One region of the Kitasatospora sp. NPDC049258 genome, then DNA from elsewhere that is predicted to be linked to it. Evidence: riboswitches for the same ligand, from Rfam matches in the RefSeq annotation. Region 1 holds a riboswitch; each other region holds the start of a gene.

Region 1 (7,307 bases):
GGCCTGCACGCCGACACCACCGCCGACCACGACCGCTACGCCCGGCTGACCGGGCGCCAGGTGCCGTTCGTCCTGATCAACGGCTACAGCGAGAAGATCGACGCGCCGTTCATCTCACCGGACGACCGGACCGCGATGTGGATGGCGGTCCAGCATCTGGTCGAGCTCGGACACGAGCGTATCGGCCTGGCGGTGGGCCAGCGCCGGTACGTGCCGGTGCTGCGCAAGATCGAGGGCTTCACCGCGGCCGTCCGGGAGCTGCTCGGGCGGACCACGGAGGAGGCCCAGGACCTGATCCAGCACACCCTGTTCAGCGTGGAGGGCGGGGACGCGGCCGCGGGTGCCCTGCTGGACAAGGGCTGCACCGCGATCGTCTGCGGCAGCGACATGATGGCGCTCGGCGCGATCCGGGCGGTGCGCCGCCGCGGCCTGTCGGTGCCGCAGGACGTCTCGGTGGTCGGATTCGACGACTCGCCGTTGATCGCCTTCACCGAGCCACCGCTGACCACCATCCGCCAGCCGGTCGAGGCGATGGCCACCGCCGCGGTCGACGCCCTGCTGGAGGAGGTCGGGGGCAATCTGGCGCAGCGCGCCGAGTACATGTTCCAGCCCGAACTGGTGATGCGCGGCTCCACCGGAGCGGTCGCCAACGGCCGGTAGAGCGCGTCCTGACCTTCGCGCACGTCCGCCCGGCGGATGTGCGAACGGCCCCGGAGCGGGAAGCTCCGGGGCCGTTGCGCACGTACTCGGGGGTGAGGGCTCTCGGCCCTGGGCGTCAGCCCTCCTCGACGACCGGCCGGGGATGGTCGAGCCGCAGCTCGTCGGCCGCGTCGCCGGTCCGCGCCTCGGTGCGCCGGGTGCGGTCGAGGTAATCCCGGACGATCAGCTCGACCGCGTCCTGCGGGTTCCTGGTGCCGCACTGCAGCATCACCTCGATCGCCAGATCGGCATCGAGGGTGACGGTGACCTTCGCCATGACGGGCGCTCCTTGGTGGGTGGCTCGTCGCAGCTTAGGCCGCCGCCCCGGGAACCGGCCAGGCTTCCGGGGACGGCGGGTCCGTCAGCGGGCCGTCAGATCCGGCCCGCGAAGTCCGGGGCCCAGTCGGCGATGGTCTCGGTGCGCACGCCCGCGCTGGGGTTGGCGGCCTCGACGTACTTGCCGTCGCCGACGTACAGCGCGACGTGGTAGACGCCGGAGTTGCTGCCGTTGTTGGACCAGAACAGCAGGTCGCCCGGGAGCAGGCTGTCCAGCGAGACGCGGGTGGCGGTGTCCGCCTGGTCCGCGGCGACACGGGGGAGCGAGATGCCGGCCTGGCGGTAGGCCGCCTGGACCAGGCCCGAGCAGTCCCAGCCGCCGTCGCTGCTGCCGCCGTAGACGTAGGCCTGACCGACCTTGGAGAGCGCGAAGTTGACCGCCGCGGCCTTGGAACCGGTGGCCTGGGTGGCGGCGGCGGGCTTGGCCGCGGTGGTGGTGGCCGGGGCGGCCGGGGCGCTGGTGGCCGGCTTGGCGGCGGCCGGCGCGGCGACCTGGGCGTCGCCGCCCAGGGACAGGTGCTGGCCGGGGTAGATGTGGTCGGCGCCCTCGGTGAGGACCGACTTGTTCAGCTCGTAGAGCTTCTCCCAGCCGCCCTGGACGTGGTTCTCCTCGGCGATCTGGGACAGCCAGTCGCCGGCGACCACGGTGTAGTCGTGGGCGCCCTGGTGGCCGTTCCACTGGCGGTCGCCGGTCCAGTGCTTGCCGCTCCACTGCTGGGTGCTCTGCTGGCTGCTCTGCGGGGCGGCCGGCTGGGCGGCGGGCTTCGGAGCGGCGGCCGGCTTGGGGGCGGCGGCCGGCTTCGGGGCGCTCTGGGTGGTGGTGGCCGCGGCGCCGGTGTTCAGCTGCGGGGCCTCGCCGCCCTTGGTGAGGCCGGCCTGGACGGAGCACACCGGCCAGGCGCCGGGGCCCTGGGAGGCGAGCACCTTCTCGGCGACGGCGATCTGCTGGTCCTTGGTGGCCAGGTTGGCCTGCGAGGCGTAGGCGGTGCCACCGAAGGCGGCCCAGGTGCTGGAGGTGAACTGCAGGCCACCGTAGAAGCCGTTGCCGGTGTTGATGGCCCAGTTGCCGGAGGACTCGCACTGGGCGACCTTGTCCCAGGTGGCGACCGAGGCGGCGGAGGCCGAGCCGGCGGTCAGGCACGGGATGGTGAGGCCGATGCCGACGACGCCGGTGGTGGCGATGATGCGGCGGGCACGCTTGGAAGCGCTGATGGGCAGCATGAAGACGCGTTCCTCTCCCACGCCTACGAGGTGAGCTGTCGGATTCGGGCTGGAGTTGCCCGGCCGTGCGTGTGCACGGCTTCACCCCAAGCCCCGGACCGGCACTGACGTACCGCTCCCGGGCGACCTACCTGGTTCCCCCGCTCCTGCCATGGTGCGTTCTATGCGCTGCCAGCCCACCCGGCGGCAGGACTCGGCGTCCCGGGTGGCTGGGTCCGTGTGACCACGAACGTGGGAGGACATTAGGCAGAGATAAGTTGAAACCGCAAATATGTGTGATGGCCGTCACATCGCCCGCATCGATCCCTCAAGATCGATAAACCCCGTTCGCGCCGTTCATATTCGCTCGCTTTCGCGCAAAAGCCTTTATCGGATGGGGACTTGCCTATGCTTCAGTCGGCAGAGCCGGACCTGCGGCCTGGGGGAGGGGTAACCGATCATGGAGTTCGAGGAGAGACCGCCGGAGCCCGGCGACGGCGCCGGGCCGCAGTCGCCGCCGCGCCGGCCCCGCTCGCATCGGGCCGAACCGGACCATAAGGGACGTATCGCCCGGCGCAGGCTACTGATCTGGGGGGCCGTCGGAATCGTCGCGGCGGTCACCGGGGAGGAGGTCGTCCGGCAGGCCCCGGTCGGTTCCCGGCGCCCGGGGCCGGGCCGCACCTCGCCCGGTGCGACGCCCGGCGGCCACCAGCACGGCTCACCGCCCGCGCCGAGCAGTGCCGCGCCGCCGCCCTCGCAGCCGGCCCCGACGGTGCCCGAGGGTGGCCGCCACTGGTCCGACCCGGCGGGCTGGGGCGGAGCGGTGCCGGGGCCGAAGTCGGCGGTGCGGATCACCGACCAGGTGCTGCTCGACGCCGACGCGGCGGTGGGCTCGCTGCTGATCGAGCCGACCGGCTCGCTGGTCTTCGCCAAGGACCGCAGCCTCACCCTGAGCGCGGCCGGCAACATCGAGGTCCGCGGCAGCCTCAGCCTCGCCCCCGGGGACACGGTCGTGCACACCCTGAAGTTCCCGGGCGTGGACGAGAGCCGGTTCAAGGGCGGCGGGATGACCGTGATCGACACCGACACCGGGCTCTGGGTGAGCGGCGCCGGCTACCTGCGGCTGGACGGCTCGCCCCGGACGGCCTGGGTGCGGGCGGCCGGCGCGCTCAAGGCGGGCGACAGCAGCATCACGCTGGCCGCCGCGCCGACCGGCTGGCAGGTCGGTGACGAACTGGCCGTCACCCCGACCGCGCCCCCCGACGGCGAGGACTTCTCCACCCAGTACGACCTGCGCACGGTCCGTCAGGTCAAGGGCAGCACCGTGGTCCTTGACGGCCCGTTGAAGTACGCCCACCCGCGGGTCGCGGTCGGCGGCGGGGTCACCGTCGGCGCCGAGGTGCTCAACCTGACCCGCAACGTTCGGGTCGAGGGCACCGAGCAGGGCCGGGCCCACATCCACCTCACCAGCTCCCGCCACGCGGACGTGCGGCACGCCGCGCTGCGCTGGCTCGGCCCGCGGGCCAACGGCAAGGACCAGTGGAACGGAAAGCCCGTCACCGAGCCGGTGCTCGGGCGCTACGGGCTGCACTTCCACATGCTCGCCGACGCCAGCCGGGGCACCGTGGTGGAGGGCGTGGTGGTGCGCGACACGGGCAACCACGCCTTCGTCCCGCACATGAGCCACGGCGTCACCTTCCGCAGCTGCATCAGCCACAACACCTGGGAGGACGCCTACTGGTGGGACGGTCCGCAGGACACCCGTACCCCGCAGGGGCCGTCCGACGACATCCTCTACGACTCCTGCGTCGCCTCCCGGACGGTCTTCGAGCCCAACCCGCGCGGCTACCGGCTGACCGGGTTCAGCCTCGGCGCGGGCAGCGGCAGCAAGGCGAGCGGCTGCGTGGCGGTCGGCGTCCAGGGCGCCACCGGTGCCTCCGGGTACGAGTGGCCGGAGACCAGCGAGGGGGTCTGGACCTTCGAGCGGTGCCTGGCCCACAACAACCTGGAGAACGGCATCTTCGTCTGGCTCAACGCCCAGCACCACCACACCGTGGGCCAGTTCGTCGCCTACCACAACGGCGGCTGGGGCATCGAGCACGGCGCGTACCTGAACGACTTCGACTACACGGCGAGCGTCCTGTACGGCAACGCCGCCGGCGGGATCGCGGTGCACGCGCTGGGGCGGGACAAGGGGACGGTCTTCGACGGCCTGCTGATCGACGCCGCCGGGCAGTCCGACTTCGCCGTCGCCACGGCCAAGCACCAGCTGGCCGGGCAGCCGGTGACGATCAGCCGCTGCCGGCTGACCGGCTACCGCAAGGCCGGCATCGCCTTCCGGGCGACCTCCGACGGGCAGCCGGACTCCGTCGAGGTGCTGGACTGCTCGTTCAGCGGCAACGAGGTCTGGCTGGACCCGGAGTCGCCCACCCCTGAGCGGATCGTGCTGCGCAAGGCGGGCGAGAGCCAGGCCGTCCAGCTGACCAAACCGGACAAGGGCGGCGGCAGCTCGGCGCCGCAGTGGAACGCCTCGGTCGCCCCGGTCAGCGTGCCCGACGGCCCGCGTCAGCCGGTGACCCCGGCGCTGAAGCTGAGTGACATCGCGGCGCCCACCGGCCGGGTGGGCTGACCGGCGCCGCTCGGCCCACCGGGCTCCGGTGCCCGCGCGGCCCGCGGCAGGAACGGCTTCGGCCCCGGCCACCCGTCAGCGGGTGGCCGGGGCCGAAGCGTGACCGGGGCAGCCCGGGCCGAGGTACGTGCCTGGTCGGGCTCAGCCGGCGGGCTGCTCCTCGACGGGCTCCTCGACCGGCGCCGGGGGCGGCAGCTCGGCGAGGTAGATGCCGGCGATCAGCTGACCGACCGTCGGGTACGCGCCCAGCGGGGCGGCGCTCGGGCAGCCGGTCTCCTCGGCCGCGGTCGCCAGCAGCTCGGGGTCGGCCTCCGGGCCGATCACCAGCGGGGCGAGCGCGGGGCGCTGCGAGCCGGTGGCCCGCAGGTGGTCGACGGCGGCGGCCACCGAGCCCGGGACGTCCAGCGCGGCGGCCACCACCGGGACGGCCAGGCGGGCGGCCAGCAGCACGCCGGTGATGCCGGCGGCCGTGGCGGCCTCCTCACCGCCGACCACGGTCAGCACGATGCCGTCCGCGGCCGTGGTGATGGCGAACAGCCGGGCGCGGTCGGCGCGGGCCAGACCGGCCTCGGAGAGCCGCACGTGCACGGCCTCGGCCAGCAGCGGGTGCGGGCCGAGCGCGTCGGTGACGGCCGAACCGGCCTCGGCGGCCACCTGGTGCAGCTCGGCCAGCCGGCCGTGCGGACCGGTCAGCAGCGGCACCACGACCGGCGCCGGGTAGCCCGCGGAGGTGGCCTGCGCGAGCAGCTCGGCCACCGTCACGGCGTCCTCGGTGCCCTCGCTGACGCTCAGGTAGGCGGCGGCGGCCTCGATGCCGGGCTGCTCGCCGCGCACGATCGAGAGCAGCTCGTCCACCACGGGACGGGACTCCGGACCGGCCGCGGCGGGCACCGCGAGCACCAGGGCCGGGGAGCCGACCGGGATCTCCGGGCGCTCAGGACGACGGTGGCGCCCCCGCGCACGGGAGCCTGGCGTACGGACGGGCAGTGGCGCGCCCGGGATCGCTGCGGTGCTCATGGCGGAGATCGTAGGACATTCGGCCGGTTCCCCTGCAGTCGGATCCCAGGAGTGGGTGAAACCGTGCTGGACAAGTCGCGCATTTCCGGCCAAACCATCCCCCATTCCATGTCGGGCCACGGACACTTCGGTGGATCCACCGTGATGCGGCTCACACTGGCCGGAGGTGACTGCCCGTGAGCTGCGCGGCTCCGATCGAAGATCGACACGGTGCTCGGCGGGGTGTACGGACGGTCATCGGGTCGGTCGTGGTTCGCTGCGGTTTGTCCGGTTCCGTACCGTCAGCAGCCTTGGTGGAACCGTTCTGTAGCCCCACTCGTGTCGTGCATCAGCACGGTCGGCATCCCGTGCTGATGCACGTGCAGCCGGGCTATCATCACGTCAGGTGAGGACATCGCCGGTCAATCGGGGAGATTTCAATGGGTGAAGCTTTCAACGGCATGGCGGCTGCGGACCTCGACGGCGTGGTCTGGCAGAAGAGCCGGCACAGTAACTCCCAGGGCAATTGCGTGGAGTTCGCGGCTCTCCCCGGTGGAGAGGTCGCGATGCGGAACTCGCGCTTCCCGGACGGCCCGGCGCTGGTCTACACCCGGGCCGAGATCACGGCGATGCTGCTCGGTGTGAAGGACGGGGAGTTCGACCACCTCGCCGCGGGGGCGAACTGACGCCCCGCCGAACCAGGGACGAGAAAGGGCCGTCGTGGGCGTAGTCGCCACGGCGGCCTCGGTGTTCTCCGGGTCGGGCGCGCGCAGGGCCGCGGATGGAAGGAGAGAGGGTGCGGGTGCCAGGGGCGCGCGCACGAGGGGGCTCGGGCGCGCGGGCGACGGCCCGCGCCGGGCCGGGCTCAGGCCGATCGGCGGTGGCGCCCGGCGACGGGCGCCTCGGGAGCCGCCTCGAACAGTGCCCAGACCACCTTGCCCGCGCCGGCCAGCGGGTGCCAGCCCCAGGAGCGGCTGAAGGAGTCCACCAGGTGCAGTCCGCGACCGGACTCGGCGACGAAGTCGGCCTCCCTGGCCACCGGCCCGGTGCTGCTCGGGTCGCTGACCGCGCACACCACCTGGGGTGAGCGGTGCACCAGGCTTATTCGGATCGGCAGCGCGGCGTCGGGAGCCTGCCGCGGCCCCGGCTGGGCCGGCAGGCGGGCGGGCTCGGCCGCCCCGAGGGCGTGCCGGAGCGCGTTGGTCACCAGCTCCGAGGCGACCAGCGAGACATCGTCGAAGAGCTCCCCCAGGCCCCATCCCTGCAGCGTCGATCTGGCGAACTCGCGCGCGGTTCTGACGGCTTCGAAGCGGGGAGCGAGGGTACAGCTGACCACGTGGGGGTCGGTCGCCAGCGCCGTTCCGGTGCTCATGAAGAGCTCCTCCCATAAGGGGGCCGACACGGCTGGACCCGCCGGGGTCATGCCGGTCACCTCCGACTCGCTCGG
Region 2 (7,307 bases), on a different contig from region 1:
GTCGACGGGGTCGGCTACCCGTCGGCGGCCGAGGCCTTCCGGGCGCTGGCGCCGGGGCCGGGCGCGCAGCGCTCCCGCCCCGCGGTGATGGCCCGGGTGCTGCGCGCGAAGTTCGCCCAGCAGCCGCAGGCGGCCGCGGTGCTGCTGGCGACCGGGGACGCCGTGATCCGCTACCTGGATGAGGACTCCCGCTCCTGGGGCGGGGAGGGCGCCACGGCCCGGAACTGGACGGGCCGGCTGCTGGAGCTGATCCGGGCCGAGCTGGCCGAGGAGGCCGACGGGCCCGGCGAGCGGTGACCGCCGGCGGTCAGGCGGTGCGGCCCAGGGTGGCCAGGTAGGCGCGCCAGCCGCCGTACTCGGTGATCTCCCGGTGAACCCCGCGTTCGAGCTCGCCGCGGGCCAGCACCATGGACAGGCAGGCGGAGCCGTCGGCGAGCTCGATCACGCCGAGCTCCAGCGCACGCGGCTCGCCGGGGAGGATCACGTCGCGCAGGTGCTCCAGCGGGACGTCGTAGAGCTCGCCCTCGATCGCGGAGTCGACGCCCGGGTCGGCGAGCAGGCCGGGGCAGACGTCGCCGATCGAGAAGAAGCGGTGGCCGGGCGCGGTGCGGACCGGGCCGAGCAGCATGTCGGCGACCGAGTGGTGGAACGGACCGCCGACCATGGCCTGGCCGTTGAAGAAGATGCGTGCCATCGGGTGGTACCTCCGGGTGGGAACGGCGCGGCCCGGCCGAGGGCGGGATCTCCCCTGGTTGCCCTCGGCCGGGCCGGAACGGCGCTGTACGGGAACGGCCCTGTACCGGAACGGTGCTGTACGGAACGGTGCTGTACGGAACGGTGCAGTCAGCTCCGGCAGCGCTCCAGCCCGGCAGGCCGCAGCCGGTGCGCGGCTGGATAGATTGGGCGCAGCTCAGCCGAGCAGGCGCAGCGCGGGCAGGGTGAGGAAGTCGACGAACTCCTCGGCCAGCGCGACCTGTTCGAAGAGCCTGGCGGCCTCGGGCCAGCGCCCACCGGCGTAGGCCTGGTCGCCGAGCTCGGCGCGCAGGGCGGCGAGGTCCTCGGCCACGAGCCGGCGGACCAGCTCGGCGGTGGCCTTCTCGCCGGTGTCGGCCAGCACCACACCGTTGTTGATCCACTGCCAGATCTGCGAGCGGGAGATCTCGGCGGTGGCGGCGTCCTCCATCATGTTGAAGATGCCGACCGCCCCCAGGCCCCGCAGCCAGGCCTCGATGTAGCGGATCCCGACCTGGACGGCGTTGTGCAGGCCGGCCCGGGTGCACTTCCCGCCGGCCCCGGCGATGTCGAGCAGTTGGGCCGCGGTGACCGGCTCGGCCGGGCCCGGATTGTCCTTCTGGTTCGGCCGCTCGCCCAGCACGGCGTCGAACGAGGCCCGGGCGACCTTGACCAGGTCCGGGTGGGCGACCCAGGAGCCGTCGAAGCCGTTGCCGGCCTCCCGGTCCTTGTCGGCCTTGACCTTCTCCAGGGCGGCGGCGTTGACCTCGGGGTCCTTGCGGGAGGGGATGAAGGCGGCCATCCCGCCGATGGCGTGCGCGCCGCGCCGGTGGCAGGTCTGCACCAGCAGGCGGGTGTAGGCGGCCATGAACGGCGAGGCCATGGTGACGCTGTTGCGGTCCGGCAGGATGTAGTGCTCGCCGGCGTCGCGGAAGTTCTTGACGATCGAGAACAGGTAGTCCCAGCGGCCCGCGTTCAGCCCGGCCGCGTGCTCGCGCAGCTCGTAGAGGATCTCCTCCATCTCGAACGCGGCGGTGATGGTCTCGATCAGCACGGTGGCGCGGACGGTGCCGTGCGGGATCCCGAGGGCGGCCTGCGCGTGGGTGAAGACGTCGTTCCAGAGCCGGGCCTCGAGGTGGCTCTCGGTCTTCGGCAGGTAGAAGTACGGGCCGGAGTTCGGGTCCTGCTCGCCCTTGGCGAGGAGCCTGGCCGCGTTGTGGAAGAAGTACAGGCCGAAGTCGAGGAAGGCACCGGCCACCGGGGCGCCGTCGACCAGCAGGTGGTTCTCGTCGAGGTGCCAGCCGCGGGGGCGGACCACCACGGTGGCGAGCTCGGCGGCGGGCTTGAGGGTGTAGGCCTTGCCCGCCTCGGAGGTGAAGTCGATCCGGCCCTCGAAGGCGTCGATCAGGTTGATCTGCCCGGAGACCACGTTCTCCCAGGTGGGGGCGGTGGCGTCCTCGAAGTCGGCGAGCCAGACCCGGGCGCCGGAGTTGAGCGCGTTGATGACCATCTTGCGGTCGGTCGGCCCGGTGATCTCCACCCGGCGGTCCTGGAGCGCGCGGGGGGCGGGAGCCACCTGCCAGTCCCCGGCCCGGACCTCGGCGGTCCCGGGCAGGAAATCCAGCGTCCCGGCCTCGGCGATCTCGGCCCGGCGGGCCTTTCGTCGGGTCAGGAGCTCCTGCCGGCGACCTTCGAAGGCACGGTGGAGGCCGACCACGAAGGCGACCGCCTCCGGGGTGAGCACCTCCTCTGCGCGGGACACGCGCGGACCGGCGACAGTGACGACCGGGGCGGCGGGGGAAACGCCGTCAGGTCCCTGATCTGCACCCATGGGCAGGACACTCCTTGGACGGTTGTGAAAGCTTGGGGAGCTCCGGTGGGAACTTCCCAGATCCGAACCCACCTACCGGCGGGTTTCGTTCTGTAGGGTGGAGAGTAGTTTCCGCGATACAGAATTTCAACGGTTTGTTGAGCTAGATCGCTGGGACTCTACTCCTCCTCGCACAGTGAAGGGAACGCCGGTGGCCAGCACCCCCGCCGCAACACCGACAGGCACCGAGCGCGCCTCCGGTGGCGTGCAGTCCGTCGAGCGCGCCTTCCAGCTGCTGGAAGCGCTCGCCGACTCGGGCGGCATCGCGACCCTGAGCGAGCTCTCGACCACCTCCGGCCTTCCGATGCCCACCATCCACCGGCTGATCCGTACCCTCGTCCAGCAGGGATATGTCCGCCAGGACACCGCCCGCCGCTACACCCTGGGCCCGCGGCTGATCCGGCTCGGCGAGACCTCCGGCCGGCTGCTCGGCAGCTGGGCCCGCCCCTACCTGGCCGAGCTGATGGAGGCCACCGGCGAGACGGCCAACCTGGCGGTGCTGGAGGGCGGCGAGGTGGTCTACGTCGGCCAGGTGCAGTCCCGCCGCTCGATGCGGATGTTCACCGAGGTCGGCCGCCGGGTGCAGCCGCACTGCACCGGGGTCGGCAAGGCCCTGCTGGCCCAGCTGCCCGAGGAGGAGACCCGCGCGCTGCTCGGTCCGCAGCCGCTCCAGGCGCACACGCCGTACACCGTGACGGACCCTCAGGAGCTGCTCGCCCAGCTGGCGCACGCCCGCGAGGTCGGCTACGTGGTGGACGACCAGGAGCAGGAGATCGGCGTCCGCTGCATCGCGGTGGCGGTGCCCGGCGCGCCGACCCCCACCGCGCTCTCGGTATCCGGCCCGGAGGCCCGGATCCGCGCCCTGGAGGCAGCGGCCGGCAGCGCCGCGCTGGTGCCGGTGATGCGTCAGATCGCCTCCCGGCTGGGCCAGGTGCTCGCGCCCTGACGGTCAGCCGGCGCCGCCCGCCTGTGCCGTCAGCAGGAAGACGGCCAGGTCGGGTTCGGTCCCGGCCTCACGGAACAGCCGGGGGGCGGCGGCCATCTTCGGGTCCGCCCGGACGGCCTCCAGCGCGCCGATGTCCCGCCACAGGCTCTGCACCCGCCAGTGCCGGTCCGGCCCGCGCAGCAGTTCGGTGCGCAGCAGCCCCGCCGGCAGCTCGGCCGTGATCAGGGCGCGGTACGACGCCACGAACCCGTCCTCCCGGTCCGCGGCGATCCGTCCGCTCACCTCGCTCAGCACCCGCTCGGACACCCGTGCCTCCTCAGCTCGTCCCACTCGGCTCGCTACTGTGAGTATCGGCCAGAGTGCGAGCGGTGGGAGGTCCGAGGTGTCCAGGCGGGTGACGGCGCCACCGGGCCGGCACGCGAGGTGCCCCCCGGCACACGGGCCGAGGGGCACCTCCAGGTGGTCGGTGCCGACGACCGCGACGCTGCGGACAACGGCACCCCGTTCACGCTGAGCGTGTCACCGTGACGGTCAGCGGTAGACCCGCACGTAGTCCGCGGCGAAGGTGATCGGCGCGGTGCCGGTGGGCGCCGGGTGGTACTGGCCGGCGCTCAGCGACAGGTTGAGGATCAGGTACGCGGACCAGTTGGCGCCGACCCCGGTGTTGTCGGAGAAGACCTTGGTGCCGTTGACGTACCAGTCGACCGAGTTGGCGCCGTAGTAGGTGCCGATGGTGACCCACTTGTCCTTGGCCACCGCGTTGGCGTCGGTGAAGTACTTGGAGCCGGACTTGACGTGGTTGGTCAGCTCCAGCAGGTTCGGGTTGTCCGGGTGGTACTCGAAGGAGTCGATCTCCCCGTTGCCGTTCTTCCAGGTCCACAGCGCCGGCCAGGCGCCGGAGCCGGAGGGCAGCTTGACCCGGGTCTCGGCGTAGTCGCCGGTCTTCACCTGGAAGCCCTCGCCGGAGTACTCGGTGGTGAGCAGGCCGGTGTCCCAGGCCTGCTTGCCGTTCTCCAGCTTGTTGGCGCTCGGCTTGGCGGTGAAGGTGGCCACGCCGCCCGACACGCTGACGCCGCTCGGGCTCAGCCAGTCCAGCTTGTTGTCGTCGGGGTTGTGGTTGCCGTACCGGTAGGAGCTGCTCCTGTCGGTGGTCCAGCGGGTCTTGGACAGGCTGTCGAACTCGTCCGACCAGGTCAGCGACTTGCCCGCGACCGGCGCACCGGTGGACGGGGCGGGGCTCGGCGTCGGGGCCGGGGTGGGCGTCGGAGCCGGCGTCGGGGCGGGGGCGGGGGTCGGCGTGGTGGTGCCGGCCGCCGAGACCGTCAGGGTCTGCGAGGGCAGGTTGTGCCAGGCGTTCGCGGTGTCCTGCCAGAAGCCGAACTGGGTGTAGGTACCGGCCGGCAGGGTCCGGGCGGCGCTGGTGAAGGTGGTGCCGCTCGGGCAGATCTGCACGTTGGAGGCATTGCCGGGGAAGTCCAGGTTGTGGCCGGCCGCGTCGCGGACGCCGACGCCGAGGGTCTTGGCCGTGAAGCAGCCGGAGGAGTGCACCGTGAGGCTGGCCGTGGCGGCGGTGCCGGCGGCCATCGCGGTGGGGCCGAGGCGGTCCTGGGTCACCGTGGGGCTGGCGGCCTGGGCCTGGCCGACCAGCGGGACGCCGGCCAGCACGGTGGCGCCCGCGAGCAGGCCGAGGCGGGCGGGGGTGGGGGAAAGTCGCATGGAGGATTCCTCTGCGACGCCTGCGAGGTGAGCTGTCGGGTTCGGGCACGAGGCTGCCCGGCCGCCTGTGGTGCGGCTTCACCCCAAGCCGCGCGTCCTGCCCCGGGGCAGGGTGGAGCGCGGCACGTACCTGGTTCCCCCGCTCCTGTCCATGACGGTGCTCGAGTGACCGCCTCCGGGTGGACAGGACTAGGCGTCCCGACGGCGGGTCTGCCCAGCCGGGCATCCCGTGCAGGCTAGGCAGACGGATCGCACACGGACAACGAGACGTCCCTCACACACCCGCCCCGAGGCCCCGGCCCGGGGCCGGCTCACCAGAACCGGGGCTGCCCCGGGACGGTCTCCAGATCGGCCAGCACCAGCTCGCGGTCCTCCGGGGCGGCGATCTCCTCGGCGGCGGCCAGCGCCTGCTCGGTCCAGGCCCTGGCCTGCTCCTTCTCCCCCGCGACGGCCGCCGCCCGGGCCAGCGCCTCGTACGCGAAGGCCAGGTCCCAGTCGCCGATCCCGTTCGCCCGGCAGATCTCCAGCCCGCGCCGGGCGTGGTGCAGCGCGGGCTCGGCCCGGCCCAGCGCCGCGTACACCCGTGAGCACTGCCACTCGCCCCGGCCGAGGTTCACCGCCGTGCCGACCTGGCCCCAGTGGTGGCGCGAGGCGTGCGCCATGTGCACCATCCGGTCGTCCTCCTCGACCGAGCGGTCCTCCCGCTCCAGCAGCCGCCAGACCCCGTTGAACAGGTCCACCGCCAGCTGCCGCTCGTCGGCGGGGGCCGCCGCCTCCCGCTGCTCGTCGCCCATGACCGCGTCGATCCCTTCCTCGATCAGATGATCCGTCCGGTGGACGGCGCCGCGGAGCCGGTCCAGCCGGGCCTGCAGGCGCCGCCGGTGCTCGGCCAGCAGCCGCCGCACCGGCTCGCCACCGCCCGCGGCCAGGCACTCCCGCACCTGCTCCAGCGGCAGGTCCACCGCGCGCAGCTCCCGCACCAGCCGGGCCGCCGCCACCTGCTCCACCCGGTAGTACCGGTAGCCGGTCTCCTGGTCCACCTCGGCCGGCCGGAGCAGTCCGACCCGGTCGTAGTGGCGCAGTGCCTTGGCGGTCAGCCCGCTGCGGCGGGCCATGGCCCCGATGGTGAGCAACCGCTCCGCTCCGTCCGTCACACCTGGAATCTAGGACCTTGCCCCGGGGCAGGCTCAAGCCGGCCTGATCGGCCTGCGGCGCCCGCGCGTCCGCTAGGTTGGTGGTGCGGCCGGAGCCCCGGCCGCGGCCACCGCCGAGCGTTCAGAGGACCACTCCCGAGATGACCGCGCCCCTGCCTGGCTTCGCCGGACGTACGTACCTGTTCGATGTCGACAACGGCGCCGCCTTCCGCAACTCCTACTCCGCCGACGGGACGCGGCTGCGCTGGGAGGGCCTCGGCGAGTCGGCCGGACAGTGGGAGGACGTGCGGCTGCACGTCGCCGAGGTGGGCCCGCAGCTCTACTTCGTCAGCTGGACGGAGGCGAGCGGCATCACCGTGAGCCATGTGATGGACCTGAACGCGCTGACCGTCCGGGTCTTCTGGACGTACGAGGGCGAGGGCGGCCGGGTCGGCGAGCTGCACACCGGCAAGCTCCAGCCGGTCAGCTGACCCGCAGCCGGCCGGCGAGCCACTCCAGCGCGGCCGGCAGCAGCCGCCCCCAGGTCCCGAAGTTGTGGCCGCCCTCCGGCACCGTGGCGGTGGCCAGCGACATCGGGGCGCGCACCGCGGCAGCGAAGGCCCGGGTGTCCGCGAGGTAGTCGCCGTCGCCGCGCTCGGCGCCCGCCAGCAGCACCGCGATGCCGGGCGGCGGCAGGTGGCGCAGCCGCCAGAGCAGGTCGGCCTCCTCGCGCCGGCGCGGGCTGCCGCCGAACAGGTCTCCGGTGGAGGCGTCCTCGGCGGCCCGGTAGTAGCCGGAGAGCGCGACGGCGCTGGGGAACACCTCGGGGTGCCGCATGGCGAGTTTCAGCGCGCAGTAGCCGCCGGTGGAGTTGCCCATCACCGCCCAGGACCGCGGATCCGGCGAGACC
Region 3 (7,307 bases), on a different contig from region 1:
GCGTTGGGCAGCGAGAAGCGCTTGCCCTTGGCGCCGGCCGTCAGCAGGAACTGGCCCATCGAGGCCGCCATGCCCATCGCGATCGTGACCACGTCGTTCTTGATGTACTGCATGGTGTCGTAGATCGCCATGCCGGCCGTGATCGAGCCGCCCGGGGAGTTGATGTAGAGGTAGATGTCCTTCTCGGGGTCGGCCGCCAGCAGCAGAAGCTGGGCCGTGATCTTGTTGGCGATGTCGTCGTCGACCTGCTGGCCGAGGAAGATGATCCGCTCGTTGAGCAGCCGGTTGTAGACCTGGTCGCCCAGGCCGCCGAGCACGTCACCAGCGGCGGCGTGCGGCGCCATCAGGCCAGGCATCTGCATCTGCGGGAACGTCACTTAGCCACCTGCTCAGTCGATCTGCTTGTGTGTCGCTGTCTATGGACCCTAACGCCCGGGCGGGGCCGCAGAATCCCCCACGCAGAACTGTTCGCTGTGAGCGCAGGGTCCGGTGGTGCCAACGGACAGCGAACGGAAGCGGACGGCCCGGGGGCGCCGGCGGCCGGACGGCGGGCAGGCCGAGGTGCCGGACGGCAGTGGGCCCGGACACCGTGCGGTGTCCGGGCCCACTACCACCTGTCAATCAGGCGTCACGCTGAGGTCGGTCGGGGCTCAGGCCTCGGTCGACTCGGCGGCAGCCTCGGTCTCGGTGCCGGCCTCGGCCTGCTCCGCGGACTCCTCGGTCTCGTCGTCCTCGAAGGAGACGACCTCGCCGTTGGTGTCCTTGACCGCGGCGCCCTCGACCACCAGGGCCAGCGCCTTGCCGCGGGCGACCTCGCCGACCAGCAGCGGGACCTGGTTGCCCTGGACGACCTGCTGGGCGAACTGGTCCGGGGTGAGGCCCGAACCGGCGGCGCGGCGGATCAGGTGCTCGGTGAGCTCCTCCTGGTTGACCCCGAGCTCCTCCTTCGCCACGATCTCGTCCAGCACGAACTGGGTCTTGATGCCCTTCTTGGCCTGCTCCTCGGTCTCCGCCAGGAAGTCCTCGAGGGACTTGTCCTGGGTGGCGAGGTAGGTCTCCAGGTTCAGACCCATGGGCTCCAGCTGGTGGTGCTCCAGGTTGTGGCGACGGGTCTCGATCTCGTCCTTGAGGAGCTTCTCCGGGTAGTCCATCTCGACGAGCCCGAGCAGCTCGTCCAGGACCTTCTCCTGGGCCTGGGTGGCCTGGTCGAACTCCTTCATGCGCTCAAGGCGCTTGCGGGAGTCCGCACGCAGCTCCTCCAGGGTGTCGAACTCGCTCGCCAGCTGGGCGAACTCGTCGTCCAGCTCCGGGAGCTCCTTCTCCTGGACGGCGGTCACGGTGACGGTGACCTCCGAGTCCTTACCGGCCTGGGTGCCACCCTTGAGGGTGGTGGTGAAGGTCTTGGTCTCACCGGCGGACAGGCCGATGACGGCCTCGTCGATGCCGTCCAGCAGGCGGCCGGAGCCGATCTCGTAGCTCACGCCGGTCGCGGTGCCGTCCTCCGGCACCTCGCCGTCGACCTTGGCCTCGAGGTCCACGACCACGACGTCCTCGGCGCCCGCGGCGCGCTCGACGTCCTTGACCGAGGAGAAGCGCTCACGCAGCTGCTCCAGCGACTTCTCGATGTCCTCGTCGGAGACGACGACCGGGTCGACGACCACGCTGATCGAGGAGAAGTCCGGGAGAGCGATCTCCGGGCGGACGTCGACCTCGGCGGTGAACTTGAGGCCACCCCCGTCGGCGAGCTTCTCGACACCCTCGATGTCGGTGATGTCGGGCTGACCGAGAACCTCGATCTTGCCCTCGTCCACGGCCTGCGTGTAGAAGCGCGGCAGCGCGTCGTTCACGGCCTCCTCGAGCACCGCGGCACGGCCGAAGCGCTGGTCGATCACCTTGTTCGGGATCTTGCCCTTACGGAAGCCCGGGACGGTGACCTGCTGGTTGATCTTCTTGTACGCCGCGTCGAGGCTGGGCTTGAGCTCCTCGAAGGGCACCTCGACGGTGAGTCGAACCCGGGTCGGGTTCAGAGTCTCGACGGCGCTCTTCACGGTTAGGTCTCCTAGGGGCTTGCGGTCTGGTTGTCTCCGCCGACCCGGTACGGCCGGGAACGGCCGAGCGAGCTGGCGAGACGGGCGATGGGCGGTTGGAGCTGCATCTCCCGTATTGGGGTGGACGGTGAGCGTGACTCCTCGCCCTCGGGCGGCTGACCTGCGAGCATGCCACAGGTACTACCGCCAGCAGCCCATCCTACCGGTACCGCGAAAGCCCGACGCCAGGGCGCTGCCGCGGGCCCCCGCCGGAGCACCGGGCGGGCCGGTCCGCGCACGGCCGGCCGGACGACGAAACAGGGCCCCGTCCACCGGACGAGACCCTGCCGCACACGATGTCGGGGTGACCGGATTCGAACCGACGGCCTTCCGCTCCCAAAGCGGACGCGCTACCAAACTGCGCCACACCCCGTAGTGCCGAGAGGAAGAGTACACGGCGGCCTCCCTCGGCCCGGCGCATTATCAACCCCCCGCCGGAGCGAAAGCGACGTGCGCTCCACCGCCCCGACCAGGTACGCTAGCCCCGTCCTCCCGGCCGCACCCCGGCCGAGGGGTCGCGTACAGTCGGACGTACCGTCAACTGCACGCAGGCGGGTGTAGCTCAATGGTAGAGCCCCAGTCTTCCAAACTGGTCACGCGAGTTCGATTCTCGTCACCCGCTCCACCACCTCGGCCCCTGGTCGGCGATCAACTCGCCGGGCAGGGGCCGCAGTCGTTTTCGGGGGCCGGTGGGCCGGCCTCGGCCGGGGGCCCGTGCGGGCGTCTTGAGGTGACAGCCGGTGTCTGCGGGCATGCCGCAGGCCCGGCCCGGGACTTGGGGTCCTGGGTCGGGCCTGCGGCAGGTGTGGCGGTGGGCGTCGATCCCGAGGATCAGACCTTGACGCCGTGGGCGGCCAGGTAGGCCACCGGGTCGATGTCGGAGCCGTACGCCGGGCCGGTGCGGACCTCGAAGTGCAGGTGCGGGCCGGTGACGTTGCCGGTGGCACCGGAGAGGCCGATCTGCTGGCCGGCGGTGACGGTCTGGCCGACCGACACGCCGATCGAGGACAGGTGGGCGTACTCCGAGTACTTGCCGTCGGCGTGCTTGATGACGACCTCGTTGCCGTAGGCGCCGCCGTTGCCGGCCGAGACCACGGTGCCGGCCGCGATGGACTTCACCGAGGTGCCGGTGCCCACCACGAAGTCGACACCGGTGTGGTAGCCGGAGGACCAGTTGGAGCCGGCCTGGTGGTACGGGGTACCGAGCGGGCCGTTGACCGGGGCGACGTAACCCGAGGTGGCGGGGGCCACGGCCGGGGCGGACGCGGCGGGCGCCTCGGTCTTGGGGGCGGCCGGCTTCGGGGCAGCCGGCTTGGGGGCGGCCGGCTTCGGGGTCTCGGCCTTGGGGGCCTGGGTGACCGGGGCACGGTGCTCGGAGCGCGAGGCCTTCGCGGCCGGGGCCTCGGACTTCGGGGCGGCGGCCGGGGCGGCCTGCTGGCCACCGACGGTCAGCTTCTGGCCCGGGAAGATCAGGTTCGGGTTGCCCCCGACGACCTGGCGGTTGTCCTGGTACAGCTTCTGCCAGCCACCGTCGACGTGCTCGGCGGCGGCGATCTTGGACAGGGTGTCGCCGTGGACCACCTGGTAGGTGTGGTCGGCAGGAGCCTGCGCGGCAGCCGGGGCGGCCGGGGCGGCGGCCTGCTCGGCCGAGGCGGAGACGGTGCCCTGGGCGTCGGCGGAGGTGCCGTGGGCCGAGGCGGCGGTGGCCGGAAGCGCGACGGCAGCGGTGACCACACCGGTGGCGACGGCAATTCGGGTCAGACGGGACAGACGGGGACGACGGTGCTTGCCCTTACCGGACATTGAGCGGTTCCTCTCCGACGCCTACGAGGTGAGCTGTCGGGTTCGGACGGGAGATCGCCCGGCCGTGAAAAAGACACGGCTTCACCCCAAGCCGCACCGGAATTCCGGAAACGGCACTTACCTTGGGTCCCCCGCTCCTGCCGTGCACGGATGGTGTGCGTCGACCCCGGGCAGCGGCAGGACTCGGCGTTCCACCCGGTGGCCCCACCCGGCGTTTGCCGGGCAGGTCACGAAGCAAAACCCATGAGGCGTGTACGGAGCAAGTGACGGTGCGTAAGGAACTAAAGGGACATAAGATCAACAGGGACGAAGGTCACGCTCCGCTGTGGCCACAGGGCCCACCGCAGCCGAATTCCTCACCCCTGGTGAATGCACGGCCGCAGGTCGTCACCGATATCGCATTCCGTGGCCGAGAATTCACCCACGGGCACGAAAACCCCCGCCTTCCGTGACTCCGGTCACCCCCGCGGGGGCCGCGCCGACCGCCGAGGCCGGCCGGAACGCCCCACCGGACGGGTGCGAGACCCGGCGCCGACGGCCGCGCGCGGGTTTCCCGGGAGCGGGCGGCGGCCGATAGCCTCAGCCCTGTTCGATTCCACCCCACCGCTTCGAGCTAGGAGCCGGCCTGTGGGCCCGCAGCACCGACTGGACGTCATACAGCGCAGCGTGATCCGCGAAATGGCGCGTTTCGGGCAGGGGTTCACCGTCGACGGCGAGCTGCTGCGGGGGCCGGGCAGCACCGCCGTCGCGGTCCGCGAGCACCCGGGTGACGGCGGTGCCGGCCATGTCGACCTCGGCTATGTGCTGCAACTGGGCCGCGCCGACGGGCCGGTGGTCTGGGACTGCGCGGCCGGGCTCGGGCGGACCGAGGAGGAGCAGCTCGACAACGCCGTCCGGATGTGGGCGACCACCACTGCCACCGCCGTGGTCGAACTGCTCGACCGCCGGGGCGAGCACGGCGACCACTACCGGTCGGTGGAGCTGCCTGGCTGGCACGCGGTGCAGGGGCCGGCCGCCGTGTTCGGCTTCGGTTCAGGGGAGTTGGCCAACTGGCTGGCAGCCCATCAGCCGCTCGCGGCGCTCGCCGAGCCACTGCGCCCGGAGCTGACCGGGCCGCAGGTGAACGGGGTCAAGCTGTTCCTGGGCGGCCGGGCGGGCGAGGACGTCGCGGAGGTCCGGGTGAACGGTGTGGTCTGCGACCGCGCCTCGGCCGCGCTCCGCGCGCTGGACTGGCCCCGCGGCGAACGGCTGTGCTGGGCAAGGCTGTTCATCCTGCTGGTGGCCGAGGTCGCCGAGCAGCCGGCCGAGCCGCCGAAGCCCGCCGGGGTGCCCGCGCCGACCGTCACGGCCCGGCGGCCGGGGCTGCTGGCCCGGCTGCGCCGGCCGAAGCCGCAGCGCCGCTAGCCCCCGCGGCATCGCCGGCTCCCGCAACACCACCGGCCCCACGAGCATCCGCAGTACCGATACCACAGGCAATACCGCCACCACCCGCAGCACCAGCAGCACCCGCTGCCCGCCCGAGGACGGGCCGCGGTCGGCCGCACGCGGGCAGGGCGAAGCGCCGGGCGGCACCGGCGCCGACCGGCTCGACAGCGGACCCGGGAGGACTCAGCCCGCGACGGAGGAGATCGTCGAGGCCAGCTGGGTGAGGAAGTCCTGGATCGGTTTGGCCGCCGTGGACTGGCTCACCATGAAGCCGAACAGCGCCGCGATGATCGCGTGGCTGGTCTTCAGCTGCTTGTTACGGATGAAGATGACGACGATGATGCCGAACAGCACCAGCGCGGACACGGAGAAGGCCACCCGGACTCACTTCCTCATTTCATGGCGGGTTCAAGACGGAACCGGACGGTCCCTGGCGGACAGGCCGTCCCGCCGCGACCGGAGCGCCACAGGGGCACCCGAGGTCGCCAGACGACAGCCGCGTGGCGCACGATTCGCCCCCCATCCCCCGAGTCTCGACCAGCCCACCCGGACTCAGTGTGGTCGCTCGTGCGGACTCCGTAAAGGACTTGTCGGAAGCCTAGGAGCAAGATCCCGCGATGTGGGACGAATTTCCGCCGTCCGAGACCATAGCGGAGGCCTTCTGACGGTGCGTCGACGGGCTCCCCGCCACCCGCGCGGGGCAGGGCCCCGGGGCGGCAAACCGGCAGGCCGCCCGCACTGTGATCCACTGCGGCGGCGCGGATGCCGGGAATGGCCGAAGATCACCACTCGCGGTTGACAGCGCGGGGCCGCCGCCCACCGGGCGGACGGGCGTCAGCGCCGCCAGAGCAGCAGCACGGCCCGGTCGTCGTTGACGTCCTTGGCGACCGACTCGATCAGCCGGCCGGCCACTCCCCGGCTGCCGCTGCCGAACTGGGCACCGGCCACCAGCCGGTCGGCCTCGCCCATCAGCCGGTCCATCCCCTCGGTCAGGTCGCGGCCCGGCACCTCGACCATGCCATCGGTGCACAGCAGCAGCACGTCGCCGTGGGCGAGCCGGCCCCGCACGCCGTCGAACTTGGCCCCGTCGTAGACGCCGAGCAGCGGACCCTCCGCCTCCTGGACCTCCCAGCGGCCGGCGCCCGCCAGCCGCTGCATGCCCGGCAGGTGGCCGGCCGAGAGCAGCTCGTACTCGCCGGTGTCCAGGTCCAGCACCAGGTGGACGGCGGTGGCGAAGCCCTCCTCCCAGTCCTGGCGGAGCAGGTAGCCGTTGGCGGCGGGCAGGAACTCGTGTGCCGGCAGCGAGCCCAGCAGGCCGCCGAAGGCGCCGGAGAGCAGCAGGGCCCGCGAGCCGGCGTCCATCCCCTTGCCGGAGACGTCGGCCAGGACGGCCTCCAGGACCCGGCGCCCGGGGCCGGTGCGGGCCGCCACCACGAAGTCCCCGGAGAAGGACTGGCCGCCGGCCGGGCGCAGCGCCATGTCGGCGTGCCAGCCCTCGGGCAGGGCCGGGATCCGGCCCTGGACCCGGATCCGCTCGCGCAGGTCGAAGAGCATCGAGCCGCCGCCGCGCCAGGGCACCCCGACCCGGCTGCGGAACTGGGCGACCAGCAGCCCGGCCACCCCGACCGCGCCGACCACCAGGGCCGCACCGGGGGTGACCCCGTAGACGTACTCCTCGGGGTGGTCGCTGGCGACCCGCTCGCCGGTGTGGATCAGTGACTCGGTGGAGAGGCCGAGGGCGGCGGCGCCGTACAGCAGGACCAGGGTGCCGGGCCGCAGCAGCATGGCACCGGCCAGGATCGGCAGCACCAGTGCGGTCGGCGGGACCCAGGCGGGGATCCAGACGTTGAGCAGCACCAGCAGGGGGATGGCGAGCAGGAAGGCGGTGAAGGCGAGCCAGTCGGCGCCGTCCCCGCGGAAGTAGTCGACACCGGCCCGGCGGATGCGGCGGCGGGTGCGGTAGAGCTTGGCGCGCAGCAGCGCCGCGGCGGG
Region 4 (7,307 bases), on a different contig from region 1:
CCATCAGCAGGGCGAGCACCGGCAGGCCGAGGGCGGTGACCGCCAGGGCGAGGCCGGCCGAAAAGAGGGTGACGACGGTGGCGAAGCCGAGCAGCGCGATCGGGAGCCCGGTGAGCACGAAGCCCACCTCGCGGTAGGTGGTGGCGCTGAACGGCGCCTTCCAGAACGCCGGGCGGTCCAGGTCGCGGTAGCCGTACGGGGAGGTGCTGGCGGTCATCTCGGGCCCCTTGAAGTCGTCCGTGCTCACAGTCTCAAATCTGCCGTAGCCGGGCCCGGCCGGGTATCCGGTCCGCTGCCGGATCCGGGGTGGGGTTGTCCCCACCCCCGGGGCCCACCCCCGGGGCCCATCTCCGGGCTCCGCCCCGCGGCCCCGGGCCGTTCGCACCGCGGCGGCCGGCCCGGCGGGCACCGGCTACGGTTTGTGGGTGAACGTGCCCGTGAACGACGAAGACCTGCCGCTCATCCCGCCCACCCGGGCCGCCGACCTGCTCGCCCCGGCGGCCGACGGGGGCGGGGCCCCCGTGCCCGAGGAGGCGCTGCGGACGGTGCTGGCCCTGCTGGAGCTGAGCGGGGCCCGGATGCACGACGGCTTCCCCGAGCTGAACTCGGCGCTGCTGGAGCAACTGCTCTACGAGCGGCTGTACCTGTACGTGCAGCCGGCCGGGGAGCCGGCCGCGTACGGCGCGGCGGTGCTGGCGCTGATCGAGCACCAGCGGGCCGCGCGGCGGCTGAACGCGAAGCGCCACGAGCGGCTGCGGGAGGAGGCCGAGTGGCAGGGCGAGGTGCTGTGCGGGCTGCTGCGGCGGGCCGATCTGGTGACCTGGCCCCGGCTGTACACCCTGCTGCTGCGGGCGGACGGCGTGGACACGGCCGACCTCGACGCCGTGCGCGACTGGCTGGACGGCTTCCGGGAGCTGTCGGCGGAGCAGCGGCTGGCGGCGTACGCGGCGGTACCGGGGCTGGAGCCGGAGGAGCGGGACGGCGGCTGGGGCCCGACCCGGCTGCTGATGATCGGGATGGCCACGGACGGCGCGCGCCTGCTGCTGGAGCAGGGCCTGATGCAGCGCAGTTACCGGAACCTGGCCGAGCTGACGGCGCTCGGCCGGCCGATGCCGCCGGAGCTGGCCGGGGACTTCGAGGGCTTCGAGGCGGCGGTCGGCGTCGAGGCGCTGCGGCTGTACGGGCACTGGACGGTGCCCGGGCTGCCGGCGCTGCTGGTCGAGGAGTATCCGGACCTGGCGCCGGAGCCGGGCACCGAGGAGATCGAGGCGTACCTGGCGGAGCGGGAATCGGAGCCGGAGCCGGAGCCGGAGGACGAGCCCGGGCCGGAGGACGAGCCCGGGCCGGAAGACGAGCCCGGGCCGGAGGACGGCGTTACGGGTTGAGGCCGTGCGCCTGCAGCCAGCCGAGCGGGTCGACCGGGGCGCCGCCGCCGGGGCGGACCTCCAGGTGCAGGTGGGGCGCGGTCACGTTGCCGGTGGCGCCGACCGCGCCGAGCAGGGTGCCGGGGGCGACCTCGCCGCCGGCGGTGGCGATCCGGGCGAGGTGGCAGTACCAGATCTCGGTGCCGTCGGGCAGCGTCTGGATGACCCGGTAGCCGTAGGCGCCGGACCAGCCGGCCGAGGTCACGGTGCCGGCGGCGACCGCGCCGACCGGGGTGCCGGTCGGGGCGGCGAAGTCGACGCCGGTGTGCAGGTGCGCCCAGAGCGAGCCGGTCTGCCCGTGGTGCGCGCTCAGCGTGTAGGCCGCGACGGGCAGGGCCAGGGCGGCGGGGCGTGGCGCGGCCTGCCGGTCGGCCCGCTTGGCCTCGGCCTCCTGGGCGGCGGCGAGCCGGGCGCTCTCCTCGACCGAGGTGGGCTGCCCGTCGGCCTGCTGCTGGATCCGGGCGGCGAGGGCCAGGCCGGGGTCGGCGGCGGGCGCGGCCCCGGTGGTCCGGTCGGTGGTGTCGGGGGCGACGACGGGCGCCGTCGGGGCCGCGTGGGCCTGGCCGGCGGCGGCGAAGCCGGTGGCGCCGAGGGCGGCGGTCATCGCGGTGACGCCGAGCAGCGGGGCGCCGCTCCTGGCCTGACGGGGCATCCGGTGCCGGGCGCCGTCGGCGCCGTGGTCCACCGGGTGGTGCTGCTCCACCGGGTGGTCGAGCAGCTGGGTGCCTGCGGCCGGGGCCTGGAGCGGGTGCGTCGACGCCACTGAGGCGTGCTCCTTTCCTTCCTTCTCGCCGACCGGGTTAGCTGACGGGTTCGGAGCAGGAAGGTCTCCTACGGCCGGGTTCGGGGCCCGGCCGATTCACCCCAAGGAACGTGGTTCCCCGGCTCCCCGGGCCCACCGGTGAAGGCGTGCCCGCGGATTGAGCGATGGCGCGCGGTGCCGTCTGGGTACGGCGTTGCGTACCGCGCTGCGTTATCGAAAGTTAATCCTATGAGCCCCATGATTCCAAGCGCCTAGGCCGAGACTTTGGCGGCCCGCTGGGGCCCCCGGGGCGGTTCGGCCGGATCGGCGGGCCCGGCGGTGACGGACCGCGACCGGGCGGATGAGTATCCGTACTCATGTGTCCGGAAGGGGAGTTGGAGACCCTTCCGGCATGAGCGCAAAGATGCAGACCAGAACCACGGCCGCGTACTACGCCCAGGCCGTCCTCTCCTTCGCCCTCGCCAGCTCGGCCCTCGCGATCGGCATCGCCTATCTCCCGGTGAACGCCTGGATGCGGGGGTTCCTCGCGGTCGGCCTGCTCTACGAGATCACCTCGGCGTTCACGCTGGCCAAGGTGATCCGGGACCGGCAGGAGGCCGACGAGCTGACCAGCCGGGTGGACCAGGCCCGGCTGGACAAGCTGCTCGCGGAGCACGACCCGTTCCGGGTGGAGGGCGCCTGAGCCGGGCCGGCATCGCGGTCCGGGTTGGGACAGGCCCTAGCGGTCCTCGGCGGCGGCCTTCGCCTTCTTGGCGGCGAAGGTCTCACCGGCGATCGACCAGTGGGTCGGCGGGATCTCCTCGACCGCGACCCAGATCTTCTCCGGATCCACCCCGGTGATCCCCGCGTAGGCCTCGGTGAGCGCGCGGACGATCTGCGCGTTCTGCTCCTCGCTCCGGCCGGACAGCTGCTTGACGTTGATGAAGGGCACGACGACTCCTGCCGCTCGCACGGGCACTGGGGACCGGGGACTGCGGTCCGACCGCACGCTACCCCAGGGCCTGCGGCGCCCCGTCCGGGGCACCCCTTGACAGCTAAGGCTATTAGCCGTAGCTTTATGGCTATGGGAGCCCACCGGATCGGCCGGGCACCCGCCAGGAGCCCAGGAGGCAGCGATGAACGAGCCAGTGATGCACAGCGCCAGCACCCGGTACGTCACCGTGCCCGGCGGCCGGATCGCCTTCGACGACTCGGCCACCGGCACCGCGGCGCAGCCCGCCGGCCACCCCGTCGTCCTGCTCCCCGGGATGCTCGACAAGCGCGCCGCCTACCGGTACCTGCGCCCGCTGCTGACCGCCGCCGGCCACCGGGTGATCACCATGGACCTGCGCGGGCTCGGCGAGTCCTCGACCGGCTTCACCGACCACTCGCCGGCCGCGATCGCCGAGGACGTGCTCGCGCTCCTCGACCACCTGGGCATCGACCGGGCCGTCCTGGTCGGCAACTCCTACACCGGCGCCAGCGTGGTCAAGGCGGCCGGCGACCGGCCCGAGCGGGTGGCCGGCATCGTGCTGATCGACGCCTTCGTCGAGAACCTTCCGCCGAACGCCTTCCAGAAGCTGCTGGTCAAGACGCTCGGCAGCGCCGTGGTGCACTTCCCCGCGCTGTGGGGCGCGGCGCAGAAGCTCTACTTCCCCACCGCCCGCCCGGCCGACTTCGACGCGTACCGGGCCGCCCTGGTCGCGATGCTCCGCGAGCCGGCCCGCCGGGCGGCCGTCCGCGGGTACGTCGCGGGCGACTCGGCCCCGGTCGGCTGGACGGCCGCGGTCGGCTGCCCGGCACTGGTGGTCATGGGCGCCAAGGACCCCGACTTCCCGAAGCCGGAACGGGTGGCCGACCGCCAGGCGGCCGCGCTGAAGGCCCGCAAGGTGATGATCGACGGCGGCGGCCACTACCCGATGGCGGAGTTCCCGCAGGCCACCGCCGATGCCCTGCTCCCCTTCCTGGCCGAGGTCGCCTGATGCCCCGGGCCGGACTCACCCCCGCCGCCGTCGTGGGCCACGCCCTGGCCCTGCTCGACGACCAGGGCGGCGAGGCCCTCACCCTCGCCGCGGTCGCCGCCCGGGCCACGGTGGCCACCCCCTCCCTCTACAAGCACGTCCCCGGCGGGCTGGCCGAACTGCGCCGGCTGATCGCCGTCCGGGTCACCGAGGAACTGGCCGACCGGCTGACCGCCGCGGTGCTCGGGCTCAGCACGGACGAGGCCGTGGCGGCGCTGCTGTCGGCGTACCTGGAGTACGCCCTGCAGTACCCCGAGCGGTACGCGGCGCTGCCGCAGTCCCCCACGCCGGCCGACCCCGAGCTGGTGGCCGCGGGCGAGCGGCTGGTCGAGGTGATCATGGCGATCCTGCGCGGGTACGGCCTGACGGGCTCGGAGGCGGTGCACGCGACCCGGACCGTCCGGGCGATGGCGCACGGGTTCGCCTCGCTGACCACCGGCGGGGGCTTCCGGCGCGCGGAGGACCTGGCGGTCACCCGGCAGCGGCTGACCGGGGTGCTGACCGCGGGGCTGCGCAACTGGCCGGGGCGGTCCTGACCCCACCCGTGTCCTGCGGGCCCCGGTCGGCGTTGGGCAGGATATGAAGAAGCGAAGCATGCTCGCCGTCGCCTCCCTCGCCGTCGGTGTGGTGGCCTCCCTGACCGCCCCCAGCGCGCACGCGGCCCCGGCCGGCGACCGCGGCCTGGTGCCGGACGCCGTCACCGCCCCCGACGTACCCGTCGACCTGCTCGGCACGGTCTCCGGCGGCAGCCCCGACCTGGACGGCCTGAACGCCCTGCCGGGGCAGCTCCCGGCCTGATCCGCCGCACACCGCCAGGGCCACCCGGGCCGCCGGGTGGCCCTCGTGCTGTCCGGCTCCGTCCTCCTGTTCCGCTTCCGCCTGCGCCCGACCGGAGTTGACCGGCACTTGACCTCGGACGACCGGTTGCCGGTATAGGTTCGGGTGAGTTTCGAGACCGTTCCGTCACAGTCCCCGGGTGACACTGGCTGGTACCCGAACGTCTCCTGCGGTTCGGGGGGAACCGGCCGGTCCGCGCCCGCCTCGGCGGCGGCGCGACACCGGCATCACGGAGGACGTGGACAGATGACCCAGACCGTGCAGCCCGACCGGACCGCCACCGGCCTCCTCCCCGCCCAGCGCGGCGCCCACCACCCGGCCCCCGGCCACCCCGAGGTCACCGTCCGCGGCCACCTCGGCCGGGCCTTCGCCGTGGTCCGGGGCCTGCGGGCGCTGCGCCCCGTCCCGGCCCGCCCGCAGGAGCCGTACGGCGAGTCCGACGGGCAGTAGCCACCCGTCCCGGCCGCGGAGGCGGTCGGCGCAACCAGCCGGGCACGCAGGACGTCCATAAGATGTTCACACCAGGCAAGGGCGGTTCGACGAGCGGAAGGGCCGGGTAGCCTCGATGGACCTCACCTCGTCCCGCCCCGCCACCCGTACCGAGCTGCGCTGCGTCCGGTTGGTGCTGCGCTGCACCAGCGCCGCCGAACTGCTCGCCACCGTGCTCGCCGAGGGCCCGACCTGGATCACCGGGGAGGGCTCGGCCCTCTACCTGCTGGACTCCGACGGGATGCTCCGGCTGGCCGCCTCGCACGGGCTGCCCGCCTGGGCGCACGAGCGCTACAGCCTGGTCGACCCGGCCGGCGACCTGCCGGCCGCACTGGCCCTGCGCCGCCGCGAGACCGTCCTGCTCAGCCCCGAGCGGACCCGGGCCGACTACCCGGGGACCAATGTCGGACGCGGCACCGGGCTGGTCGCGCTGGCCGTCATGCCGCTGGTGGTGGACGGCCTCCCGCTCGGCGCACTGGCGCTGGCACTGGCCCACCGCGGCACCGTGCCCAAGCGCGAGATCGAGACCCTGGAGACCATCGCCGAGGCCTGCGCCCACCGGCTCTCCCACCTGATCGACCACGTCCAGGCCGCCGGGCCGGTGCCCGAGGGGATCCGGACCGAGCCGTACCAGGGTGACCAGCCGCTGCTCTCGCTGGCCGTCCGGGCGGCCGGGGCGGGCGCCTTCGAGCGCGATCTGGTCACCGGTGAGACCGCCTGGGACAGCCGGGCCTACCAGGTGCTCGGGCTGACCCCGCCGACCGACCGGGGCACCTCGCCCGCCCCGGACCTGAGCCTGGTGGTGCACCCGGAGGACCTGCCCGACCTGCAGGCCGGGATCGCCGACGCGCTGGCGGCGGGCGGCCCGTACCGGCTCGGCTACCGGGTGGTGCGCGCCGACGGCGGCATCACCTTGGTGGACGAGGCGGGCGAGGTGATGCTCGACCTGCACGGCCGCCCGGTGCGCATCGCCGGCCTGCTGACCGGCCGGGACCGGCCGGACCACACCGACCGGCCGGCCCGGCCCGGGGGCGACCCGGCGCCCGCCTCGCCCAAGGCCGAGGCCAGGGCCTCGCTGCTGCTCTCGCTCACCCGGGCGCTCTCCCGGGCGATCACCGTCCGGGACGTCACCACCACCCTGACCGACATAGCCAGGCCGGCCCTCGGCGCGGCCGGCGTGGTGCTGGACCTGGTCGACGAGGGGCGGCTTCTGCCGGTCTCCCCGGCCGTCTTCGGCGGCCCGTACCGCAGCGAGCTGAACCGGCTGCACGAGCTGTCGGTCGGCGTGATGGAGCACGCGCTGGCCCGGGCCACCCCGCTGTTCAGCGAGGCCCGCGAGCCCCGGCCCGGCGGGAGCCGGCCGGCCCCCTCCGCCTGGGCCGTGCTGCCGCTGGTCGCCTCCGGGCGGCAGGTCGGCTCCTGCCTGATCACCTTCGACACCGGCCGGGCCTTCAGCCGCGCGGACCGCACCATGTACTCGGCCTTCGCCGGCATCCTCGCCCAGTCGCTGGAGCGGGCCCGGCTCTACGACATCCACCACCACCGGGCCACCGAGCTGCAGCGCGCGATGCTGCCGCGCAGCCTGCCGCAGGTGGCCGGGATCAGCTCGGCCGCCCGCTACCTGCCCGGCACCGAGGGCATGCAGATCGGCGGCGACTGGTACGACCTGCTGAGGCTGCCGGGCGGCCGGGTCGGCCTGGTGATCGGCGACGTCCAGGGCCACAACGCGGAGGCCAGCGCGGTGATGGGCCAGCTCCGCAGCGGGCTGCGGGCGTACGCCACCGACGGCCACGA

The links. A riboswitch is a leader RNA that binds a small molecule or an ion and turns the genes downstream of it on or off. The one in region 1 is predicted to bind cyclic di-AMP.
Region 2: linked by a shared signal. The riboswitch ahead of AB0K43_RS01060 (glycoside hydrolase family 16 protein) and the one ahead of AB0K43_RS22425 (transglycosylase family protein) in region 1 are both predicted to bind cyclic di-AMP.
Region 3: linked by a shared signal. The riboswitch ahead of AB0K43_RS18255 (LysM peptidoglycan-binding domain-containing M23 family metallopeptidase) and the one ahead of AB0K43_RS22425 (transglycosylase family protein) in region 1 are both predicted to bind cyclic di-AMP.
Region 4: linked by a shared signal. The riboswitch ahead of AB0K43_RS21605 (M23 family metallopeptidase) and the one ahead of AB0K43_RS22425 (transglycosylase family protein) in region 1 are both predicted to bind cyclic di-AMP.

The regions. Positions count from the first base shown of each region.
Region 1 is NZ_JBFAQT010000028.1:13,479-20,785, reverse strand. Features, by position in the region: gene AB0K43_RS22435 (LacI family DNA-binding transcriptional regulator) at 1-660, shown strand, start outside; gene AB0K43_RS22430 (hypothetical protein) at 776-976, opposite strand; gene AB0K43_RS22425 (transglycosylase family protein) at 1,072-2,256, opposite strand; cyclic di-AMP (ydaO/yuaA leader) riboswitch at 2,264-2,423, opposite strand; gene AB0K43_RS22420 (hypothetical protein) at 3,059-4,864, shown strand; gene AB0K43_RS22415 (hypothetical protein) at 5,006-5,881, opposite strand; gene AB0K43_RS22410 (DUF397 domain-containing protein) at 6,301-6,546, shown strand; gene AB0K43_RS22405 (ATP-binding protein) at 6,726-7,232, opposite strand.
Region 2 is NZ_JBFAQT010000001.1:216,553-223,859, reverse strand. Features, by position in the region: gene AB0K43_RS01085 (NADAR family protein) at 1-297, shown strand, start outside; gene AB0K43_RS01080 (gamma-glutamylcyclotransferase) at 308-694, opposite strand; gene aceB (malate synthase A) at 911-2,563, opposite strand; gene AB0K43_RS01070 (IclR family transcriptional regulator) at 2,754-3,548, shown strand; gene AB0K43_RS01065 (hypothetical protein) at 3,552-3,854, opposite strand; gene AB0K43_RS01060 (glycoside hydrolase family 16 protein) at 4,080-5,264, opposite strand; cyclic di-AMP (ydaO/yuaA leader) riboswitch at 5,267-5,434, opposite strand; gene AB0K43_RS01055 (helix-turn-helix domain-containing protein) at 5,576-6,418, opposite strand; gene AB0K43_RS01050 (MoaF N-terminal domain-containing protein) at 6,559-6,888, shown strand; gene AB0K43_RS01045 (alpha/beta hydrolase-fold protein) at 6,881-7,307, opposite strand, start outside.
Region 3 is NZ_JBFAQT010000019.1:46,556-53,862, reverse strand. Features, by position in the region: gene AB0K43_RS18275 (ATP-dependent Clp protease proteolytic subunit) at 1-344, opposite strand, end outside; gene tig (trigger factor) at 651-2,048, opposite strand; tRNA gene AB0K43_RS18265 (tRNA-Pro) at 2,387-2,460, opposite strand; tRNA gene AB0K43_RS18260 (tRNA-Gly) at 2,639-2,712, shown strand; gene AB0K43_RS18255 (LysM peptidoglycan-binding domain-containing M23 family metallopeptidase) at 2,919-3,890, opposite strand; cyclic di-AMP (ydaO/yuaA leader) riboswitch at 3,896-4,089, opposite strand; gene AB0K43_RS18250 (DUF6348 family protein) at 4,569-5,294, shown strand; gene AB0K43_RS18245 (hypothetical protein) at 5,499-5,693, opposite strand; gene AB0K43_RS18240 (PP2C family protein-serine/threonine phosphatase) at 6,150-7,292, opposite strand.
Region 4 is NZ_JBFAQT010000026.1:20,104-27,410, forward strand. Features, by position in the region: gene AB0K43_RS21595 (sensor domain-containing protein) at 1-247, opposite strand, end outside; gene AB0K43_RS21600 (hypothetical protein) at 426-1,385, shown strand; gene AB0K43_RS21605 (M23 family metallopeptidase) at 1,375-2,187, opposite strand; cyclic di-AMP (ydaO/yuaA leader) riboswitch at 2,199-2,344, opposite strand; gene AB0K43_RS21610 (YiaA/YiaB family inner membrane protein) at 2,579-2,869, shown strand; gene AB0K43_RS21615 (4-oxalocrotonate tautomerase family protein) at 2,906-3,118, opposite strand; gene AB0K43_RS21620 (alpha/beta hydrolase) at 3,303-4,148, shown strand; gene AB0K43_RS21625 (TetR-like C-terminal domain-containing protein) at 4,148-4,723, shown strand; gene AB0K43_RS21630 (hypothetical protein) at 4,767-4,985, shown strand; gene AB0K43_RS21635 (hypothetical protein) at 5,271-5,474, shown strand; gene AB0K43_RS21640 (SpoIIE family protein phosphatase) at 5,590-7,307, shown strand, end outside.